DNA from 4 places in the Streptomyces sp. SudanB25_2051 genome. Region 2 is predicted to be linked to each of the others. Evidence: riboswitches for the same ligand, from Rfam matches in the RefSeq annotation. Region 2 holds a riboswitch; each other region holds the start of a gene.
What was found. A riboswitch is a leader RNA that binds a small molecule or an ion and turns the genes downstream of it on or off. The one in region 2 is predicted to bind cyclic di-AMP.
Positions count from the first base shown of each region.

Region 1: another riboswitch for cyclic di-AMP. It lies ahead of ACSUPT_RS26120 (M23 family metallopeptidase); the one in region 2 lies ahead of ACSUPT_RS28360 (C40 family peptidase).
Region 3: another riboswitch for cyclic di-AMP. It lies ahead of ACSUPT_RS01825 (transglycosylase SLT domain-containing protein); the one in region 2 lies ahead of ACSUPT_RS28360 (C40 family peptidase).
Region 4: another riboswitch for cyclic di-AMP. It lies ahead of ACSUPT_RS22725 (M23 family metallopeptidase); the one in region 2 lies ahead of ACSUPT_RS28360 (C40 family peptidase).

Region 1 is NZ_OZ186787.1:5,930,105-5,935,724, forward strand. Features, by position in the region: gene ACSUPT_RS26100 (aspartate aminotransferase family protein) at 1-558, shown strand, start outside; gene ACSUPT_RS26105 (XRE family transcriptional regulator) at 617-1,228, shown strand; gene ACSUPT_RS26110 (DUF6126 family protein) at 1,225-1,404, shown strand; gene ACSUPT_RS26115 (tyrosine-protein phosphatase) at 1,483-2,292, opposite strand; cyclic di-AMP (ydaO/yuaA leader) riboswitch at 3,031-3,193, shown strand; gene ACSUPT_RS26120 (M23 family metallopeptidase) at 3,196-4,113, shown strand; gene ACSUPT_RS26125 (SGNH/GDSL hydrolase family protein) at 4,266-5,042, shown strand; gene ACSUPT_RS26130 (MBL fold metallo-hydrolase) at 5,183-5,620, shown strand, end outside.
Region 2 is NZ_OZ186787.1:6,460,957-6,466,576, forward strand. Features, by position in the region: gene ACSUPT_RS28355 (isopenicillin N synthase family dioxygenase) at 1-733, opposite strand, end outside; cyclic di-AMP (ydaO/yuaA leader) riboswitch at 1,176-1,350, shown strand; gene ACSUPT_RS28360 (C40 family peptidase) at 1,354-1,839, shown strand; gene ACSUPT_RS28365 (hypothetical protein) at 2,085-2,372, opposite strand; gene ACSUPT_RS28370 (L-threonylcarbamoyladenylate synthase) at 2,534-3,154, shown strand; gene ACSUPT_RS28375 (hypothetical protein) at 3,202-4,041, shown strand; gene ACSUPT_RS28380 (cation:proton antiporter) at 4,060-5,379, opposite strand; gene ACSUPT_RS28385 (lysophospholipid acyltransferase family protein) at 5,545-5,620, shown strand, end outside.
Region 3 is NZ_OZ186787.1:412,143-417,762, reverse strand. Features, by position in the region: gene ACSUPT_RS01850 (Hsp20/alpha crystallin family protein) at 1-179, shown strand, start outside; gene ACSUPT_RS01845 (DUF2267 domain-containing protein) at 249-644, shown strand; gene ACSUPT_RS01840 (DUF2267 domain-containing protein) at 707-1,102, shown strand; gene ACSUPT_RS01835 (FG-GAP repeat domain-containing protein) at 1,374-2,663, shown strand; gene ACSUPT_RS01830 (vanadium-dependent haloperoxidase) at 2,810-4,081, opposite strand; cyclic di-AMP (ydaO/yuaA leader) riboswitch at 4,516-4,676, shown strand; gene ACSUPT_RS01825 (transglycosylase SLT domain-containing protein) at 4,680-5,468, shown strand.
Region 4 is NZ_OZ186787.1:5,063,108-5,068,727, forward strand. Features, by position in the region: gene ACSUPT_RS22710 (DNA gyrase/topoisomerase IV subunit A) at 1-366, opposite strand, end outside; gene ACSUPT_RS22715 (M16 family metallopeptidase) at 553-1,902, shown strand; gene ACSUPT_RS22720 (M16 family metallopeptidase) at 1,929-3,296, shown strand; cyclic di-AMP (ydaO/yuaA leader) riboswitch at 3,508-3,672, shown strand; gene ACSUPT_RS22725 (M23 family metallopeptidase) at 3,686-4,459, shown strand; gene ACSUPT_RS22730 (GntR family transcriptional regulator) at 4,682-5,359, shown strand.

The DNA.
Region 1 (5,620 bases), 530 kb from region 2:
GCCACGCTCGGCAAGGACTGGATCTTCAAGAAGGTCTACTCCTCCATGGACCGCGTCGTGGTCCACTCCGCGAGCTTCGGCGCCAACGCCCAGGCCATGGCCGCGGGCCTCGCCGTCCTCGCGGTCCTGGAGGACGAGGACGTCGTCGGCAACGCCCGCCGCACCGGCGCCCTGCTGAAGTCCCGGCTCGCCGCGCTCACGGACCGGTACGAGATGCTCCGCGAGGTCCGCGGACGCGGGCTGATGATCGGCATCGAGTTCGGCAGGCCCGCCTCGCTGGCGCTGCGCGGGCGCTGGACGATGCTCCAGACGGCCCGCAGGGGACTGTTCGCGCAGATGGTGGTGGTCCCGCTGCTCCAGCGGCACCGCATCCTCACCCAGGTCTCCGGAGACCGCCTGGAAGTGATCAAGCTCATCCCGCCGCTGATCATCGGCGAGGCGGACGTCGACCGCTTCGTCACCGCGTTCACCGATGTGATGGACGAGGCGCACAGCGGCGGTGGACTGATCTGGGACTTCGGGCGCACCCTGGTCAAGCAGGCGGTCGCCAACCGCTGACTTTTGCCCGTGGGGCAAGAAAATTGCCCCACGGGAAAATTCCTGGCGCAATGGTCGTATGACGACCGTCGAAGGAGAGCCGGCCGAGAGCCTGCCGGACGTCGCGCCCCAGCTGCGCGCCCTGCGCCGCCGCCGGGGCCTGACCCTGGAGGCGGCCGCCCGGCGCGCCGGACTCTCCCCGGCCCATCTGTCCCGCCTGGAGACCGGCCGCCGCCAGCCGTCGCTGCCGATGCTGCTCGGGCTCGCCCGCACCTACGGTACGACCGTCTCGGAGCTGCTGGGCGAGGTGGCCCCGGCCACGGACCCGGTCGTCCGGGCGGGCCGCGCCGAACCGGTCGAGGCCGGCGGCTGGACGTACCACCAGGCGGGCGCGGCGGGCCGGGCCATGCAGGCGCTGCGCGTCGAGGTCCCGTACACGGGGCTGCGTGACGCGGTGCGCGTCCACGCGGGCGAGGAGTGGCTCTACGTGCTCGCCGGGCGCGTGCGGCTGGCGCTCGGCGACGCCGTGCACGTCCTCGATCCGGGCGACAGCGCCCACTTCGACTCGCTCACCCCGCACCGCATCGCCGCGGCCACCCGGAGCGGCGCCGAGCTGCTCTTCGTCCACACCCTCATGCAGAGCCCCGCCGCCGACCTGTGCCTCGGCGACGGCCCCGCCGCGCACCACTGAGCAGAACCGAGAGGTACGCCATGCCCGAGCCGGAGAACCCGAAGCCCATCCCGAGCACCCAGGAGCGGTGGATCAACCGCAACCTCGTCATACGGCTGTTCGCCTACCTGGTCGCGGGCCATCTCTTCGCGGCCTTCCTGTACCTGCTGTTCATGCTGGGCGGGCAGAACCAGTAGCCCGGCTCAGCCCGCCCCCGGGCGTCTCGGCCGTCCGCGCCCGGCTCAGGCCGTGCAGGCTCAGGCCGTGCCGCCGTCTCAGCCGTCGAGGAGACGGGCGCGCAGCCGTTCGCGGGTCTCGTCGGTCAGCCCCAGCCCGTCGGCGAGGTACCGCTCGGTCGACCCCCAGCGCTCCTCGATCGTCGCGTACGCCGTGTCCAGGTACTCCGCGCGCGCGTCGAACAGGGGGCTGAGCAGCTCCATGACCTCGGAGGACATGCCGGCGGGCGACGAGTCGCCGCGGCGGACCTTGTACCGGCGGTGCGGGTCGTTCGACTTCAGGTAGTCCGCCTCGATCGCCTCGCGCTCCACGCCGACCGCGAGCAGGACCACCGCTATGGACAGGCCGGCGCGGTCCTTGCCCGCCGCGCAGTGCATCAGTGCGGGCACGCTCTCGGCGGCGAGCGCGTGCAGGACCCGGCTGTGCTCGGCGGTGCGCTCCGCGATGATCGACCGGTACGCGGCGCGCATGCGGGCCGCCGCCTTGCCGTCGCCGAGCAGCTCCCGCAGCTGGTCCAGGTCGCCGTCGCGGACCATCGTCCAGAACTCGGCGCCGTCGGCCGGGTCGGTCAGCGGGATGTTGACGTTCCGGACGCCCGGGAGCTCCACGTCCGGGCCCTCCAGGGCCTGGTCGGCGGCGTTGCGGAAGTCGAAGACGGTGTGCAGCCCGAGGGACGCGAGGAACGCCGCGTCCTCCTCCGTCGCGTGCGCCAGGTGACCGCTGCGGAACAGCACCCCCGGCCGCACCCGGCGCCCGTCCACGGTCGGCAGCCCGCCCACGTCGCGGAAATTGCGGACGCCGGTCAGCTCCGGTTCGGCGGTCGACGGGAAGGGCGGCAGCTGCGTCACGGGGGCTCCTCCGTGTCCGGTGTCGGCGACGTCCGCCGACAGGTTGGCGGTCCGACGATACGACATCGCTTCCCCGGTCGGCGTGGCCCGACGCCCGCCCCCACTCCGTCGCCCCGCCCCTTCTCGGGGCCCCCGCGCCGCCCCTTCCCTGGGCCCCCGTGTCACCCCTTCCCTGGGCCCCCGCGCCATCCCTCCTCCCGGCGTCCGTGTCACCCCTTCTCCCACCCCGGCGACACCGCCCCTTCTCCGACCCCGGCGACGCCGCTCCTTCTCCCGGCTCCCGTGCGCCCCTCCGCACCGCCCGGCGCAGGGCCCCCGGGGGCGCCCCTCCGGCGGCCCGCTGCCGTGCCCCGGCCCGCCCGCGCCTCGCGCCCCATCAGGACCCACGATGCGATTACCTCCCACTTGACGAGGAGTTGGGCCGCTGATCACTTAAAGATGCTTCTGTCGCTTCTGTCCGTATTGCTCTGCTACGTCATAACGCGCCCTGGAAACAAGGGAGATGGCCGCCGCCGCGTGAGCAGCGTCATAAAGGTGACGGACCGTGGCCGACGGCGCCGCGCAAAAGCCCTGCGCCGCACGGGAATTCATGATCCGTAATCCACGGAGGGTGACCGCAATTCCCCGGTGAATTCCGCGGAGTGAATGCGCCCGCGCAACCATCCGCTTGTTCCCGTCGTCCTCACTCGTTTACCGTCCCGTTCCAGCCGGGCGGATCGCCGAATCCTGCCGCCGCCCCGGAAATTCGCACCCATCCAACGTGTGGCAGGAGCGGGGGAACCAGGTAGTCCGCCGTGCGGGAATTCCCGTACGGCTCGGGGTGAAGTCGCGCTCGACGCGCGGCCGGACAGCTCCAGTCCGAACCCGACAGCTCACCTCGCAGGCGCCGGAGAGGAATTCGCCATGCCCGCCAAGGGTAAGCACCGCCGTACCAAGTCCCATGCCCTCACCCGCGGTTTCGTCGCCGCCGGTACGGGTGGCGCCGCCATCGCCCTCCCGCTCCTCGGTGCGACCGGCGCGCACGCCGCCGCCCCCGCCGCGGCCCCGGCCGCCGCCCCCGCGCAGACGGCGGCCGTCGCGACCGTCGCCGAGGCGGGCAAGGCCGCCCCGCGCGTCTACACCGTCGTCGCCGGCGACTACCTGGCCAAGATCGCCCACAACAAGAACGTCAAGGGCGGCTGGAAGAAGCTGTACGCCGACAACCGCGAGGTCATCGGCAGCGACCCGGGCCTCATCCACCCGGGCATGAAGCTCACCCTCGGCGCCAAGAACACCGCCAAGAGCCCCGCGAAGGCCGACGACACGCGAGGCGAGCGCGCCTCCCGTTCCGCCGCCAAGACCGAGGCCCCCGCCGAGGCGAAGCCGGCCGCCGAGACCCCGGCCCCCGTGCGCGAGCAGGCCCCCGCCCAGAGCGGCTCCGGCTTCACCGCCCCGGTCTCCGCCAGTGTCACCACGCCGTACCGGGCCTCCGGCTCCATGTGGTCGTCCGGCTACCACACCGGTGTCGACTTCGCCGCCGCCTCCGGCACCAGCATCAAGGCCGTCGGCCCGGGCACCGTCGTCTCCGCCGGCTGGAGCGGCGCGTACGGCAACGAGGTCGTCATCAAGCACGCCGACGGCAACTACTCGCAGTACGCCCACCTCTCCTCCCTCTCCGTCTCCGCCGGCCAGTCGGTCGGCGGCGGCCAGCAGATCGGCCTGTCCGGCTCCACCGGCAACTCCTCCGGTCCGCACCTGCACTTCGAGATCCGCACCGCCCCCGGCTACGGCTCGGACATCGACCCGCTGGCCTACCTCCGCGGCCACGGCGTCAGCATCTGACGCATAACGCACCAAAACGCCACGGCCCGGCCCCCGAAAGGGTGCCGGGCCGTCGCGCGGTGGCGGAGATCACGCCCCGTCAACCCCTCCTTACGGTCGCGTAGGTCACATCTCGGGGTGAATGATGTGCGGCCGTGGCAGACGATTCGACGATGGGGGAGAACGACGTGATCGGGTCGTACACGGCGATCGGCGACAGCTTCACCGAGGGCGTCGGCGACCCGGGCCCGGACGGCCGCTTCGTCGGCTGGGCCGACCGGCTCGCCGTCCTGCTGGCCGACCGGCTTCCGGAGGAGCACGAGTTCCGGTACGCCAACCTCGCCGTACGCGGCAGGCTCCTGGACCAGATCGTGGCCGAGCAGGTGCCCCGCGCCAAGGAACTCGCCCCGGACCTGGTGACGTTCTGCGCCGGCGGCAACGACATCATCCGACCCGGCAGCGACCCCGACGACGTGGCCGAGCGCTTCGAACGCGCGGTCGCCGACCTGAGGTCCGTCATCGGCACCGTCGTGGTGACCACCGGCTTCGACACCCGCGGCGTGCCGGTCCTGCGCCATCTGCGGGGCAAGGTCGCCACGTACAACGGCCATGTGCGCGCCATCGCCGACCGGTACGGCTGCCCGGTACTCGACCTGTGGTCGCTGCGCTCCGTGCAGGACCGCCGCGCCTGGGACCAGGACCGGCTCCACCTGTCGCCCGAGGGCCACACCCGGGTCGCGCTGCGCGCCGCCCAGGTCCTCGGCCTGGAGGTCCCGGCCGACCCCGACCAGCCGTGGCCGCCGCTCCCGCCGCGCGGCACGCTGGAGGTCCGGCGCGACGACATCCAATGGGCCCGCGAGTACCTCGTGCCGTGGATCGGCCGCCGGCTGCGGGGCGAGAGCTCCGGCGACCGCATCTCCGCCAAGCGCCCCGACCTGCTGCCCCTGTAGCGGCGGGGCGGCGGCCGCGCGGGTCCCCGGAGCGCAGGGCGCGGGACGGGGACCCGGGCCCGGCGGGAACGGAGCGCGGAGCGCGGGCGTTGTCGTACCGTCCGCTCATAATGGAGGGGACCCGAGCCCCTGGAGGTGCCGTGACCGGCGACGACCCCCTCGTACGGCTGCGCGCCCGCCTCCGCGCCCTGCGCCCCGCCGCCTTCGGCGCCGACCCCGCCGGCGAGCGGCTGGCCCGCATCCGGCGCTCGCCGCACTTCGCCGACGGCGCGTTCCGCAACCCCGGCGCCACCCGCCACCGCCCCTCCGGCTCGGCGGTGGAGTTCACGAAGACGTACTTCCGCAAGGAGGAGCGCGTCCGGCGCGCCCCCGCCCGGACCATACCGCTGCACCCGGCCACGGCCGCCGACCTGGCCCGGCCCCCGGCCTCCGGGCTGCGCCTGACCTGGACCGGCCACTCCAGCGTGCTCGCCGAGATCGACGGCGCGCGCGTCCTGTTCGACCCCGTGTGGGGCGACCGCTGCTCGCCCTTCGCCTTCGCCGGCCCCAAGCGGCTGCACCCCGTCCCGCTGCCCCTG
Region 2 (5,620 bases):
CGACGAACGCGCCGGGCCGGGGCGGCACGTCCAGATATCCGTCGCCGGACCGCACCTGCAGACCGCCCACCTCGTCCTGGAGCAGCAGCGTCAGAAAGCCGTAGTCCTTGTGCGCGCCCACCCCCTGGCCGTCCCCCTCCGGCGCCGAACCGGGGTAGCGGACGAGCTTGGTGTGCAGGTGCGGCCGCTCGGCGAACGCGTCGTCGAAGAAGTCGGCGGGCGCGCCCAGCGCGGTCAGCAGCTCCCGCAGCAGCCGGTGCGCCACGGCCGCGAGCCGGTCCTGCCAGTCGAGGACGGCCGTGCGCAGTTCCGGCAGCGCCGCGGGCCACTGGTTGGGCCCCTCCAGCCACAGGTACGCCGGGTCGTCCGGGCCCACCGCGGGAGCGGGGCGTTCGGCGCCCACGTCCAGCTGGTCGCGCCAGTCGGAACGGCCGCCGGTCAGCTCGTGCCCGACGCGCGTGTAGCCCCGGAAGTGCGGCGAGTTCAGATTGCTGAGCGCCAGCCGGTCGGCCTCGGGCAGTGCGAAGAACGCCCTGGTCAGCTCCATGATCCGGGCGATCTCCCGCTCGCTGACACCATGCCCGGTCAGATGCAGGAACCCCACGTCGCGGGCCGCGGCGAGCAAGTCCCGGTGGAACGCCTCGCGGGTGCGCGGGTCGTCGGCGGCGGACAGGTCGATGACGGGCAGGACCGGGGCGGCGGAGGGGGCGGCGGTGGCGGTCGTGGCAGGCATGGTGTGGCTTCCGTTTCGCGTGTGACGAGGCCCTGCTGCCCGAGGATGACGGGAACGCGGCGTACGGAAGGCTCCGGCGGGAGTGTGCCGGGAGGGTGCGTCGCTGCAGGACCGGTGGAGAGGTGGAGAAGGGGAGAAGTCAGTCCTGGCGCAGACAGCTCATGGTCGTGACGCGCACGTAGTCGACGTGTCGGCGCATCACGAGAAGAGTCACCCGGACAGGGTAACGCGCCGCGATCACGAGCGCTCCGAGACGTCCGCCACACACCCCGCGGACACCCCTCCGCAACCCTTCGGCCATCCGCGACACGCCGATCCGGCCAACGGTGAGGAGTCTCACAAAATGCCGATTCCGTTCGAAGATCCCTCCCGAAATGGGTCAAGATCCTTGACGACGACAAGCCCTCGCCGCCGTGGCGAGGCGGTCCGGGCGGACGCCGAGTCCTGCCGCCGTCCGGATCTGGTCGACACGAAGTGGATCGGCAGGAGTGGAGGACCCAGCAGTACGGGACGTGCCCGCCAGGGCCGTTCCTTGGGGTGAAGCCGCGTCAGCGGCCGGGCAACTTCGCAGCCCGAACCCGACAGGTCATCCTTCGCAGGCGGATGACGAAGGGTTGCGCATGACCGCGCAGAATCACGTTCCGTCCAAGCTGTCCCGGACCGGCGCCGTCTCGGCGCTGACCGTCGCCGCCCTCGCCGGCACCCTGCTGGCACCGGGGGCCACCCCCGAGGCGCAGGCGCAGACGGCAGGTCCGTCGTACGCGACGAAGGCCCTCAACGTGGCCGCGTCGAAGAAGGGCTCCCCCTACAAGTACGGGGCCGCCGGGCCGACCCGGTTCGACTGCTCCGGCCTGACGCTGTATGCCTACAAGAAGGCCGGCAAGAACCTGCCGCGCACCGCGCAGCAGCAGTACAACAAGACACGCCACATCTCGGCGTCCAGCCTCCGCAAGGGCGACCTGGTGTTCTTCCACTCCGGCGGCCGGGTGTACCACGTCGGCATCTACGCCGGCAGCAACCGCATCTGGCACTCCCCGAAGGCCGGCTCCGTGGTCAAGCTGGAGCGGCTCTGGACCAGCAAGGTCCTGTTCGGCCGGGTCCGCTGAGACCCCGCGGGGCATGCTCGGTGCCCCGGGTGGCGCCGTGCCGGTATCCCGGACCGCCACCCAGGGCCTGACGGCCGGACAGGCCAGCGCCCTTGTCTCGAACCTGACCGGCCGCCAGGCCCAGGACCCGGCCCCGGACCGGCCCGCGAGGGCTCCGGCACATGAAGTCCCGCCCATGAGTGTGCCCCCGGACCATCATGTCCGGGGGCACGCTTCGAGGGCCGCCTCCGAGGGGTGGGCGGGTCCTACAGTCCCGGCACCAGTCCGAGCACGGGCGCCACCGGGGCGACGACCTGCCGCAGCTGCCCCAGCTGCTGCACGCCGCTGAGCCCGCCGAACTGCTCGGTCACCTTCGGCACCTGGTGGCGGTGGTCCTCGTCGACCCCGCTCGTGGCGAGGTCGTCCACCTGGCTGAGGAGCGAGGGGCCGCCGGGGCCGATCGGCACGACGGACGCGTTCGCGGCGGGCGCGGCGAGAGCGGACGCCCCGGCGGCGAACGCGAGGGCGGCGAGCATACGGTGAGTCTTGGTCATACCCGGATCAACGGCGCCACCCGCCCCCAGGACACGGTCCCGCGACCGCCGCCCCGGCTCCCGGCGAGAACCGCACCGGTGCGCCCGCGCGGTGACGCCGCCCGCATCGGCCCCACCGGCGCCGGGCGGCGCCGCGCGCGGCACCGCGTTAGGCTCGTCGGATGGCGAAGTACTTCGATGTGCACCCCGACGACCCGCAGCGCCGCGTGATCGGCAGCGTGGCCGAGATGATCCGCTCCGGCGCCCTCGTCGCGTACCCCACCGACTCCTGCTACGCGCTCGGCTGCAAGCTGGGGAACCGCGAGGGGCTGTCGCGCATCCGCACCATCCGGAACCTGGACGACCGCCACCACTTCACGCTCGTCTGCCAGAACTTCGCCCAGCTCGGCCAGTTCGTGCAGATCGACAACGACGTGTTCCGGGCGCTGAAGGCCGCCACCCCCGGCAGCTACACCTTCATCCTCCCCGCGACGAAGGAGGTGCCGCGCCAGCTCCAGCACCCGAAGAAGAAGACCGTCGGGGTCCGCATCCCCGACCACACCGTGACCCAGGCGCTCCTGGCCGAGCTCGGCGAGCCGCTCGTGTCCAGCACGCTGCTGCTGCCGGGGGAGGAGGAGCCGATGACGCAGGGCTGGGAGATCAAGGACCAGCTCGACCACGTCGTCGACGCCGTCCTCGACTCGGGCGACTGCGGTACGGCCCCGACGACCGTCGTCGACTTCTCGGGCGGAGCCCCGGAGATCGTCCGCCGGGGCGCGGGCGACCCCTCCCGCTTCGAGTAGCCCCTCCTGCCGGCGCCCCTGTCGGTGGCGGGTGCTTGACTTTCCGCATGAACGACGACGCCCAGCGGCTCCTGGCGGAGGTGGCCCGCCTCACCTGGCCGGACACCACGGACCTGACCTGCCCGGAGCCGGGCCACGCGGCGGGCCACACCTGCCTCGCCCGGCCCGGCCGGACCGACGCCGAGGCCGTGGCACGGGAGTTGACGGCCCGTTACGGCGGTCCGGGACCCGTCACCGCCGCCGCCCTCGCGGCGCTGCCCCGCCTGGACGGCACGGCCTGGCGGCACGTGTGGACGTTCAGCAGCCGCTGGATAGCGTCCGGCCGGGCCGCGGACGGGCGCCCGGCCCTCGTCGTGGCGCGGCGGACCGTGCCCTCCGTCAGCGACCTGCCGCCGGGCGCCTCCTGGCTGGAGCGCCTGACGGCCGTGACGGGATGGGACCGGACCCCCGCCCTGTCGATCGACTGGGCGGAACACGAAGCGCGCCTGGGCACGCCCCTGCCCGGCGACTTCAAGGCGACCGTGGACGCCTTCGGTACGGGCCTGTTCGACGGGTTCCTGGAGCTGAACGACCCGGAGCGGATCCGTCAGGACGCGGCGGCGCACGCCCGGTCCGGTCCCGCGCCCTGGCGGCCCCACCCCGCCTACCCGGCGCCGGGTGGCCTGCTGCCCTGGTCGGCCAACGAACACGAGCAGACCTTCTACTGGCTCACCGGGGACCCGGACCCGGACCGGTGGCCGGTGTACGCCACGGAGGTCGGCCCCCACGAGGGGCAGCTGTTCGACTGCACGGCCACCGAGTTCCTGTACCGGCAGCTCACCGAGCCCGGCCATCCGTACGGACCGGCGGCGGCGTTCGCGGCCCACTGGTTCCTGCCGGCCGGCTGACCGGCACCGCCCGGCGCGTCACAGCCGCTCGTGCGCGACCTCGTCGTCGCCGGGGCGCTCGTCACCGTGCCTGCGCCGCGCCTTGAGCAGCCGCAGCCGGTCGAGGCGCGAGATGACCGGTGAGGCGCTGACCCCGTGCAGGACCACCGACGCCAGGATGGTGAAGGTCACCACGGCCCACAGCTCACCGGCCGGGACGTGGAATCCCTCCGCGCCGAGCGCGTACGCGAGGTAGAACAGCGAGCCGATGCCCCGGATGCCGAAGAACGCCGTCACCACGCGCTCCCGGGGACCCGCGGCGGTACCCAGCTGCGCCACCCACCCGGTCACGGGCCGGATGGCGAGCAGCAGCAGCAGACCCACCAGGGCGCCCTGCCAGGTCAGCCCGGCGAGGCCGCCGCGCGCGACGAACGCGCCCAGCAGGAAGAGCAGCCCGGCCGTCATCAGCCGCTCGATCTGCTCCACGAAGTCGTGCAGCACGGCGTGGTAGCCGTGCGCGCGCTCGGCCGCGCGGATGCGGCAGGCGGTGACGAACACGGCGAGGAACCCGTACCCGTGGGCGAGCTCCGTGACCCCGTACGCGAGGAACGTGGCGCCCAGCGCGACGAAGCCGTCCCGGTGCTCGGACAGCCGCATCGCCTGCCATCCGGCGCGGAAGAACAGCCAGCCGAGCAGCTTGCCCACGGCGATGCCCGCCAGGACGCCGACGACGCACTTGTAGACCACGTCGACCAGCAGCCACTCCCCGACCCAGTCCCCGGACAGCCCGGCCCCGGCGGCGCCGGCCAGCGCGACCGCCGCCATGACGACGGGGAAGGCCAGCCCGTCGTTGAGCCCCGCCTCACTGGTCAGCGCGAACCGCACCTCGTCCTCGTCGTGCTCCGACTCGGTCGGCGCGCCGACCCGCACCTCGGACGCCAGCACCGGGTCGGTCGGCGCCAGCACGGCGGCGAGCAGCAGCGCGGCGGCCGGCGGCCAGTCCAGCAGCCACCAGGCGAGCAGACCGGTGACGACGATGGTCAGCGGCATCGTCACGCCCAGCAGACGCCACGACGCCTGCCACTGCCGCCACCCCACGGGCCGGTTCAGCGCCAGCCCGGCACCCATCAGCGACACGATGACGCAGATCTCCGTGAGGTGCTCCACCCACACCCGGTGGCCCACGGGGTCGACCTCGGGCAGCGGCAGCGGCAACGCCGCGAACAGCAGCCCGCACAGCAGGAAGACGAGCGGCATCGACAGCGGCCGCCCCGCCACGAGCCGCGGCAGCACGGCGGCGGCCAGCGCTCCGGCCCCGAACAGCGTGAAGAGGAAGTCACCCGAGATCACCGCAGACATGTGCCCCAGCCACCCCATGGGTACGCCCCCCACCCGAGCGACCCACCCGTCACACGACACATCCGGGTACGCACACAGGCGCGAGATGAGTACAGGTGCTCAGTCCCCGCGGCCCGCCCGCCGCCGACGATGACGAGCGACATCGCCGCCACCGGGAGACTCCTCATGCTCAGCCGCCTCGCCCATGCCGTGGTCCCCGCCTTCGGCCGCCTCACGGTGACCGCCGACCGGGACGCGGACC
Region 3 (5,620 bases), 6.0 Mb from region 2:
CCCTGGGCGTGTTCTCCCGCCAGGTCATGCTGGCCGATACCCTCGATGTGGAGAACATCAAGGGCGACTACGACGCGGGTGTCCTGACCCTGCGCATCCCGATCGCCGAGCGCGCCAAGCCGCGCAAGATCGCCATCAGCGCGACCGGCGAAGGCTCGCGCAAGGAACTCGACAGCTGACGGACCCCGCTCGCAGCGCGACCGGAGGGCGGACCTCCTCCGCCCTCCGCCGGCCGGAAGGGGCGCATGATGCAGATGTCATGGGAGCCGTTCCTGGACGCCGTCCGGGAGCGCGGCGAGTACGCGTCGCAGCACGAGGCGGAGCGCGCGGCCAGGGTCGTACTGGCGCTCCTCGGCGCGCACCTCGTCGGGGAGGTGCGGGCGGAGCTCGCCGCCCGGCTGCCCGAGACCCTCGAACTGATCCTGCTCAACCCCCTCCAGGCCGCCGAGCCGCTCTCCCCGGAGCGGTTCGTCCGCGCCACCGCCGCGTGGATCGAGGGAGCCACCGAGGAGACCGCCAAGTGGGACGTCGGCGCCGTGCTGAGCGTCGTCGCCGAGGCGGCGGGCGCCGACCTCATGCGCCGGGTCCTCCTCCAGCTCCCGCCGGGGTACGACCTTCTCTTCGGCCGCCCGCCGGCGGCCTGACCCACCACCCAGACGACGCACGGCCGCCCGCCGGGGCGACCGGGGAGGAAAGGCTTATCCGCATGACGTGGCAGGAACTCGTGGACCGCATCCGCACCGCCGGCCGCTACGAGACCGACGCGGAGGCCGAGCGCGTGCTGCGGGACGTGCTGACGGTACTGGGCGGCCATGTCATCGGCGACGAACGCTGCGAGCTGGTACGCCTCCTGCCCGCCGAGGCGGGCGCGCTCCTCGCCGCGCAGATCCCGGTGACCGAGCCCGTCACGGCCCCCGAGTTCGTGGAGCGCGTCGCCCGCCGCCTGGCGCTCACCCCGGCGGAGGCCCGCTGGGCCACCTCCACGGTCCTGACCGTCGTCGGCGCGTACGTCGGCGACGACCTCACCCGGCGCATCCTCGCGGGCCTGCCGCGCGGCTACGCCCTCCTGTTCGGCCTGGCCGACCTCGCGCCCGCGGCCTGACGCCGGGGGCATCGGGCCCGCCGTGCGGGAGGGCCGGCCGACGCGGGCCGGGGCGGGCGTCCGCCGTGCCGTCCTCGTCCCGGGGCGGCGCGCGCCCCGGCCGGGCGCACAGCCCCGCCACCGCCCGGCACAGCGGGTACGCCCCCAGCCGCCGCGCCCCCATGGCAGAACGGACACTCGGTCCGACGGCTTGTCAGATGATTTGATGGGCTCACGCGTTCGACGGGGATCGGGCGCGTCACGGTTCGGACGGTCCGGGAGGGGACGCGGCATGCGGAGGATCTTCAGCCAGGGGTGGCGCAGGCTGGGTGTGGCGGGGGCGGCGGGGACGCTGCTCGCCGCCGGACTGGCCGGTGCGGGCGGTGCGGCGGCGCACGCCGCGGAGGGGACCGCCGGGTCGGTCGTCCTCACCACGCCCGGGGTCGCGGCGGGCGGCCAGACCACGCACACGGTGACCGTCGACACGGCGGAGGGCGGGGTGCTGACCCTCGGTTTCGCCACCGCCGACGACCAGCGGCCCTGGGGCTCGCAGGACGAGTGGAGCATCGGCCTGACGGTCGGCGCCCCCGACGGCGCGCCGCAGCCGTGCGCGTACCCGGGAAGCCTGCTGCTCACCGAGCGGGTGCGCTGCGAACTCCCCGCCGGCACGCACACGCTGGCGTACCGGGTGGCCGCGTCCGCGTCGGTGCCGTCCTGGCACGTCGCCGTGGACGCCCGCTTCACCCCGGCGTCCGGCACGGGCGGCGCGACGGCCGCCGGGCGGTTCGACGTGGCCGGGGTGAGCGCGGTGCCGATGGACTGGGAGGTCCTCGCCCGCGACCGGCAGGGCGCCGTACGGGCGTACAGCTACTACCGGGGCGAGGGCTCCCCGCTGGACCGCGAGTGGGGCGAGAGCCTGGGCGTGGACTGGGGGGCGTACGACCGCCTCACCAAGCTCGCGCCGATCGACGTGCGGGGCCGCGGCGGTGACGTGGTGACCAGGGACGCGTCCGGGGTGCTCTGGTACCACCGGCTCGCGGGCGGCGGGCGGACCGCGTTCGAGGCGCCGGCGCGGGTCGGCTCCGGCTGGGGTGTGTACCGCTCGATCCGGGGCGCCGGAGACCTGACCGGAGACGGCCGCCACGACCTGATCGCCGTGGACGGTTCGGGCGTGCTGTGGCTGTACCTGGGCACGGGCGACCCGGCGCGGCCCTTCGAGGCGCGGCGCCAGGCCGGCACCGGCTGGGGCGTCTACACCTCGCTGACCGGCGGTCTCGACATCACCGGCGACCGGAAGGCCGATCTGATCGCCCGTGACGCCGCCGGCGGCCTGTGGCTGTACCGCGGCACCGGCGACGCGGCGGCCCCCCTCCACGCGCGTGCGCAGATCGGCACGGGCTGGAACATCTACGACACGCTGATCGCGTACGGCGATGTCACCGCGGACGGCAACCCGGAGCTGCTGGCGCGTGACACGGCCGGTGTCGTCTGGCAGTACACGGGCACCGGCGACGCGTCGGCGCCTTTCCGGGCGCGTGTGCGGGTCGCCTCGTACTGGGACGGCTTCGACGCCGTCCTCTGACGCCGGGGCGCGGTGAGCGGGGCGGTCCGCCGGATCAGGCGGACCGCCCCGTCGTCTCACTGGGCCGTTCCGGGCTCACCGGGCCGTTCCGGGCGCGGCCGTCACGGCCGTCCCCGGGCGGGGCCGTCCTCGCGGCGCGGCGCCGCTCAGGCGGTCAGCGGGCGGAAGTGGCGGGCGAGGGCCCAGGCGGCGATGCGCTGGCCCGTCGCGGTGCCGACCTCGTTCGCCGTACGGGTGTGGATGCCGCCCCACATGCGGGCGCCCTCGACGTCACTCGTGTAGTGGTCGGGAACGTGGTAGTGGCGGGTCTTCTTCATCATGACCGACGTGACGCGCAGGTCCAGGTCGGGGCGGTCCGACAGGGTCGTCAGCGTCCGCACCAGGGCGCCCGCGGTCGTGGTGTGCCCGCTGAGGTAGTCGGGGTGCGAGGGGGTGACGAGGAAGGGCTCCCACGCGGGGTCGGCCTCCGTCAGCGGGTTGCCGTCGTTCTCCGCCTCGCGGATCGCGGTGACGGGGCGCCAGGAGCCGTAGTGCAGCTTGGCGTCCCACGCGGCGATGGCGGCGTCCACCTGGACGGTGTTGACGGCGGCGAAGAGGCGGGCCGTGTCGACCAGGTCGAGGCCGTGCCGCTCGGCACGGTCGGCCAGGGCGCCCTGCAGGTCCACGGTGGTGAAGAAGCGCGCCGTCTCCGTCTGCTCCGCGGTGCGCACGGTGCTCGTCTTCGCGCCCACCGCCTTCACCTCGATCAGGTCGGCGGCATAGCGGGCGGACGTCAGCGCGGGAGGCGCCGCGGGCCGGAAGTGGTCGGGCCGCTCGATGAGCATCGGGCGCAGACGCCCCAGCCACGAACTGGTGAACGGCTGCTGCGCGGGCGGCGTGGGCCGCCACACCCCGAGGGCCGGCGAGGTGGTGAAGGGGACCTGGGCGCCGAAGCCGTCGTCCTTGCGCAGCGCGACCATGTGGGCCGCCGCGCGGCGGCCGAACTCCACGCCGGCCTTCTCGGCGGGCCCGTCCGGCACCTCGGCGAGCGAGGCGGCGTAGGCGCTCTCCAGCTTCGGCTCGGCCTGGGGGAAGTAGTGGAGCAGCACGTCGTGGGCGGCGGTCGCGGCGGCGGCCACGGAGGACGCCGAACCGGGCCCCCGCTCGCTCCAGCGGTACGGCTCGTAGCGGCCCTCGATGCCGACGACCGCGTTGTACATGCCCGCCGAGACGACGGCGTGCCAGACGGACGTCTCCGACGAGTTCGACTTGCCTTCCGGGTCGACGACCTCGCCCGTGAGCCGGGCCCAGTCGGCGATGACGGCGCCGGGCGCCGAGACGGCGGGTTCCGCCTGTGCGACGGACGCCGGGACCGCGGCGGCGGTGGCGGTCAGCCCCAGCAGCGCGGCTGCGGCGAGGAGGGTCCGGCGCGGTGACATCCTCAGTGGTGTTTTATGCACGATTTCGCCCCTGTTTGGTCAGTTTGCGACATCCTCACCCTCGCGGCCGGGGCGGGAACCGCAACCGCTGCCGGCGGGTCGCGCGCCCGTCCGGGCGCCGGGTCCACCCGAACGGAGGCGACTCCGGACCTATGTCTGATTTGGGGTGTTTGTGAGATTTGCCGACTGGTGGTCAATTGGCGCAATTTTGCGGTGTGGTGAGGGCAACGCCACCGCCGCCCGTAATCCGTGATGTCGGTCACGGCGGTCCGGAGGGGAAATCGCGCGTACGCCGCGCGGTGGTACGGAATTTCGCCGCCACCGGCCCCGGAAATGGATCTTCGCGGGAAATTCCCGGCCTTGTTCCGCCCCGCGGATGTCGTTTACGGTCACCGTCATTCCGGAGGGAACGCCGAATCCTGCCGCCTTCCGGGCTCCAGCACTCACACATTCACGCTCGGCAGGAGCGGGGGAACCAGGTAAGCCGCCGTTCCGGTCATCCGGAACGGCTTGGGGTGAAGTCGCGGGCGACCGCGGCCGGGCATCTCCAGCCCGAACCCGACAGCTCACCTCGCAGGCGTCGGAGAGGAAACGCCCCATGCCCGCACAGGGTAAGCACCGTCGCCCCAAGAGCAGCCGCCTCAGCCGTGGACTCGTCGTCGCGAGCACCGGCGGAGCCGCCCTCGCCCTGCCCCTGACCGGCGCGGCCACCGCCTCCGCCGCCCCGAGCGCGGCCCCCGCCGCGATCTCCGTCGCCGCCCAGGCGCCCGCCGCGGCGCCCGCCGCCGTCAAGGCCGCCAAGACCGTCACGCACACCGTGGTCGCCGGCGACACCCTTTCCGGCATCGCCGCCGAGCACTCCCTGAGCGGCGGCTGGAAGAAGCTCTACGCGGACAACAAGAACGCCATCGGTGACAACCCGTCACTCATCCGTCCGGGTCTGAAGCTCACCGTCGGCGCCAAGGCCCCGGCCGCGGCGAAGGCCGCCGCCGAGCGTTCCACGGCCGTCCGCGCCGACCGTTCCGCCGCCCGCACCGCCGTCGTCCAGACCGCCGTGAAGTCCTATGCCGACAACCTCGACGGCTGGATCAAGGAATCGCTGGACATCATGGCCCAGCGCGGAATTCCCGGCACTTACGAGGGAATTCACCGCAACATCATGCGCGAGTCCTCCGGAAATCCGCTCGCGATCAACAACTGGGACTCGAACGCCGCCGCCGGTACGCCCTCCAAGGGCCTCCTCCAGGTGATCGACCCCACGTTCCGCGCCTACCACGTGCCCGGTACGCCGTTCGACCCGTACGACCCGGTCGCCAACATCACGGCCGCGTGCAACTACGCCGCCGACCGGTACGGCTCCATCGACAACGTCAACGGCCCGTACTGACCCCGACCGCCCGCGGGGCACCCGACGCGCCGACCGACCGGCCCGCCGGGTGCCCCGCGGGCGCCGCGGCCTCCCCGGCGATACGGCCCCGCCGGGGGAGCGGGGCCGTACCACCGGGGACCGGCACGGCCCCGCCGGCCGGCGCGCCCCTG
Region 4 (5,620 bases), 1.4 Mb from region 2:
GAGGGAGCCGAAGTTGCCGTGCCCGTCGACCAGCGGCAGCCGCATCGAGAACGGCTGCGCCATGCGCACCAGCGCGTCGTAGATCGACGCGTCGCCGTGCGGGTGGAGCTTGCCCATCACCTCGCCGACGACGCGGGCGCACTTGACGAACCCGCGCTCGGGGCGCAGGCCCATCTCGTTCATCTGGTACACGATCCGGCGGTGCACCGGCTTCATGCCGTCGCGCGCGTCGGGCAGGGCGCGGGAGTAGATCACCGAGTAGGCGTACTCGAGGAAGGAGCCCTGCATCTCGTCGACGACGTCGATGTCGAGGATCCGCTCCTCGAAGTCGTCGGGCGGCGGGGTCTTCGTGCTGCGGCGGGCCATCGCTGCTGCGGCTCCTTCACCAACAAGGTTGATCTGACGCCGACCATTGTGGACCGTCCCACTGACAGCACGGACCGCGACCCGGAAGAGGGACGTCCCGGCTTCCCGGGAACTTCGCCGGGCACGTGTGCGCTTGCATAGGGTGGCAGGACTTTCCATGACGCGATCGAAGGGACGTACATGCCCATGGGTCACACGGCCACAGCCCAGGCCGGCTCCGGCGGGCTGACAGCGACCGAGCACCGGCTGGCCAACGGCCTGCGCGTGGTGCTCTCGGAGGACCACCTGACCCCGGTCGCCGCGGTGTGCCTCTGGTACGACGTCGGCTCCCGCCACGAGGTCAAGGGCCGCACCGGCCTCGCCCACCTCTTCGAGCACCTGATGTTCCAGGGCTCGAAGCAGGTCAAGGGCAACGGCCACTTCGAGCTGGTGCAGGGCGCCGGCGGCTCCCTCAACGGCACGACCAGCTTCGAGCGGACCAACTACTTCGAGACGATGCCCGCCCACCAGCTGGAGCTCGCCCTCTGGCTGGAGGCCGACCGCATGGGCTCCCTCCTCGCCGCCCTGGACGACGAGTCGATGGAGAACCAGCGGGACGTCGTGAAGAACGAGCGCCGCCAGCGCTACGACAACGTGCCCTACGGCACGGCGTTCGAGAAGCTGACCGCCATGGTCTTCCCCGACGGCCACCCCTACCACCACACGCCGATCGGCTCCATGGCGGACCTCGACGCGGCCACGCTGGAGGACGCCCGCGAGTTCTTCCGCACGTACTACGCGCCGAACAACGCCGTCCTGTCCGTCGTCGGCGACATCGACCCCGAGCAGACGCTCGCCTGGATCGAGAAGTACTTCGGCTCCATCCCCTCCCACGACGGCAAGCCCGCCCCCCGCGACGGGACGCTGCCGGAGGTCATCGGCGAGCAGCTGCGCGAGGTCGTCGTGGAGGACGTCCCCGCCCGCGCGCTGATGGCCGCCTACCGCCTGCCCGCCGACGGCACGCGCGCGTGCGACGCCGCCGACATCGCGCTCACCATCCTCGGCGGCGGCGAGTCGTCCCGCCTGCACAACCGCCTGGTGCGGCGCGACCGCACCGCCGTCGCCGCCGGCTTCGGCCTGCTGCGGCTGGCCGGCGCGCCCTCCATGGGCTGGCTGGACGTGAAGACCTCCGCCGGCGTCGAGGTGCCGGACATCGAGTCCGCCGTCGACGAGGAGCTGGCCCGGTTCGCCGCCGAGGGCCCCACGGCCGAGGAGATGGAGCGCGCCCAGGCCCAGCTGGAGCGCGAGTGGCTGGACCGCCTCGGCACCGTCGCCGGCCGCGCCGACGAACTGTGCCGCTTCGCCGTCCTGTTCGGCGACCCGCAGCTCGCCCTCACCGCCGTCGAGCGCGTCCTGGAGGTCACCGCCGACGAGGTCCGCGAGATCGCCGCCCGGCAGCTGCGCCCCGACAACCGCGCGGTCCTCGTGTACGAACCGACCAAGGCCGACGACGGCGACCAGACCGACAGCGACGAGGAAGAGGGGACGGACCAGTGAGCGACGCTGCCGTGTCTCTGACCAGCATGGAGTTCCACCCGCAGCCGAAGCCCGGCACGCCCCGCGTCTGGGCCTTCCCCGCCCCCGAGCGCGGCCGCCTCGACAACGGCCTGACGGTGCTGCGCTGCCACCGCCCGGGGCAGCAGGTCGTCGCCGTGGAGATCGTCCTCGACGCCCCGCTCGACGCCGAGCCGGACGGCCTCGACGGCGTCGCCACCATCATGGCGCGCGCCCTGTCCGAGGGCACCGACAAGCACACCGCCGAGGAGTTCGCCGCCGAGCTGGAGCGGTGCGGCGCCACGCTGGACGCGCACGCGGACCACCCCGGCGTGCGGGTCTCCCTCGAAGTGCCCGCCTCGCGGCTGCCCAAGGCCCTCGGCCTGCTCGCCGACGCCCTGCGCGCACCGGCGTTCGCCGACGACGAGATCGAGCGCCTCGTCCGCAACCGCCTCGACGAGATCCCGCACGAGACGGCCAACCCGGCGCGGCGCGCCGCCAAGCAGCTCTACGCGGAGCTGTTCCCGGCGGCCTCCCGGATGTCCCGCCCCCGCCAGGGCACCGAGGACACCGTCGCCCGGATCGACGCCGCGGCCGTACGGGCCTTCTACGAGGCCCACGTCCGCCCCGCCTCCGCGACCGCCGTCGTGGTCGGCGACCTGACCGGTGTCGACCTGGACGGACTGCTCCGCGACACGCTCGGCGCGTGGACCGGCGACGCCCCCCGCCCCGGCACCGCGTCGCCCATCACCGCCGACGACACGGGCCGCGTGGTCATCGTGGACCGGCCGGGCGCGGTGCAGACGCAGCTGCTCATCGGACGCATCGGCCCGGACCGGCACGAGCGCGTGTGGCCCGCGCAGGTCGTCGGCACCTACTGCCTCGGCGGCACGCTGACCTCCCGTCTGGACCGCGTCCTGCGCGAGGAGAAGGGCTACACGTACGGCGTGCGCGCCTTCGGCCAGGTCCTGCGCTCCATGCCGGACGGCACGGGCGCGTCGCTGCTCGCCATCAGCGGCTCCGTCGACACGCCCAACACCGGTCCCGCGCTGGACGACCTGTGGAAGGTGCTGCGCACCCTCGCGGCCGAGGGCCTCACCGACGCCGAGCGCGACGCCGCCGTGCACAACCTGGTGGGCGTGGCGCCCCTCAAGTACGAGACGGCGGCGTCCGTCGCGGACACGCTCGCCGACCAGGTCGAGCAGCACCTGCCGGACGACTTCCAGGCGCAGCTGTACCGGCGCCTGGACGCGACGGGCACGGTGGAGGCGACGGCGGCCGTCGTCAACGCCTTCCCGCCGGACCGCCTGGTCACCGTCCTCGTCGGCGACGCCGGCCAGATCAAGGCGCCCGTCGAGGCGCTGGGCCTGGGCGAAGTGACCGTCGTCACGGGCTGATTGACACGGTGTACGAAGGGGAACCCCGCCCTCCGCACGCGGAGGGCGGGGTTCCCCTTTCTCACGGACTTATGTCCGATTTGCTGGAGAGGCGGGGGATCTGTTCTGTGGCGTGCGCTACAAAAAACCGTGTCCGTTTGGTGATTGAAAGATCAGCGGCATAGCGTCTTGGTCGCTGTCCGCCCGCTGTACTCGCCGCACCCGCGGCATCGGGCAGCGATCGCCGAATCCCCGTCAGGCGCGAGCCTGGGGAGCCGGGGACCCACCACGTCCCCTGGGGTGAATCGGGCGCCTTCGCACCACGCGGAGGGGTCCGTAGGAGACCTTCCTGCTCCGAACCCGTCAGCTAACCCGGTAGGCGAGAGGGAAGGAAAGGACACGTCCACTTCATGGCGTTCACCCGTTCCACCGGGAAGCACCGTGCCCCGAGCCGTATGAGCCGCAGGAGCGCCCACGTCGCCGGCGCCGCCGCCCTGGCCACCTCCGGAGTCATCGGAACCCTCACCTCCCCGGCGTTCGCCGCCGACGCCGAGCGCGCCGCGTCGCTGGAGGACACCGGCGTCAACCAGGCCATCGCCGGCTACGAACTGGCCGACCAGGTCGAGGACCAGGCCGCCGCCCAGGAGCTGGCCGCCGAGGTCGCCGAGCGCCAGGCCATGGCCGAGATGGCCGCCGAGCGCCAGGCCGAGGCCCGCCTGGAGGCCGCCCGCGCGGCCGAGGAGCGCGCCTCCCGCGAGGCCGAGCGCAAGCGCCTCAACTCCTTCCAGCTGCCCGTGGCCGGCTCGTACGTCTCCACCGGCTACCAGTCGGGCGGCGCGCTGTGGTCCTCCGGCAGCCACTCGGGCGTCGACTTCCACGCCCCGTACGGCTCCACCGTCGTCTCCGTCGGCCGCGGCACGGTCGTCGAGGCCGGCTGGGGCGGCGCGTACGGCAACAACGTCGTGATCCGCATGCACGACGGCACGTACACGCAGTACGGCCACCTCGCCTCCGTCAGCGTCTCGGTCGGCCAGACCGTCATGCCCGGCGAGCAGATCGGCGTCTCCGGCTCGACCGGCAACTCCACGGGCCCCCACCTCCACTTCGAGGCCCGCACCACCGCCGAGTACGGCTCCGACATCGACCCGGTCTCCTACCTCCGGGCGCGCGGCGTCAACGTCTGACCCACCCCGCTTCCGCGAAGGCCCCGGCTTCCAGAGCCGGGGCCTTCGCGCGTCCGCGTGTTCTCCGGCTCCCCGCGTCGGCCAAGAATCGACCATGAATTCCCGCCCGGTATCTCAAAATCTGCCGCGTTGCCATAGAGTCACCGAACAACGTCGAACTGATGGGTGTCGCGCGGAAAAACCGCGTGGAAATCGGCGGGCGGAGCGATTCGGAGGTCGGTCATGCGCGTTCCGGCGCACTCGGTGTGCACGGCGATCCGGGCGGATATCGTCTCCGGGGTGCTGGCGCGCGGCAGCCGCCTCACCGAGGAGCAGCTCGCCCGCCGCTACGGGGTCTCGCGCGTCCCGGTCCGCGAGGCGCTGCGCACCCTGGAGTCCGAGGGCTTCGTCGTCTCCCGCCGCCATGTCGGCGCGTGCGTCGCCGAGCCGACCGAGCAGGACGCCGCCGACCTGCTGGAGATGCGCGTGCTGCTGGAGCCGCTGGGCGCCGCCCGCGCGGCGCAGCGGCGCACCGAGGCCCATCTGAAGGTGCTGCGCGGCCTGGTCCGCCTCGGCCAGGAGCGGGCCCGCCGCGGCCGGAGCGAGGACCTGCGCTCACTGGGCGACTGGTTCCACGAGACGCTCGCCCAGGCGTCGGGGAGCCCCGGCCTGACCGCGCTGCTCGGCCAGCTCCGCCACAAGATCGCCTGGATGTACGCGGTCGAGGAGCCGGCCCGCCCGGCGGACGTGTGGGCCGAGCACGGCGCCATCGTCGACGCCGTGGCGCGGGGCGACGCCGAGCGCGCCAGGACGCTCACGGCCCACCACGTGGAACGGTGGCGCGGCGCGCACCGGCTGCGCCGCGCGGAGCGTGTGAGGGGTACGCAACATCCCGTACACAGCGCGGGAGCGCGGAATTAACACGCGGGCCGTATACAAGGGGCAGCGGAATAGTCGGTGCCTTTTCCCGCTGCCCGTAAAGCCGGGTAAGGCCGGCGTTCGGGAAGGCGGCTCCCCGGAAGGCGGGCTGCCCGGATAATGCGCCGACCGGTATCTCCCTGAAGGCGTGCCAGTCGGAAAGGGCCTCCGCCTGGAATGGGGCGCCGGCGGGAATAGCCCGCCGACGGTAAGGCGCGTCCGAAAATCCCCGTGTCCGCAAAGCCTGGTGTCCGCAAAGCCCGG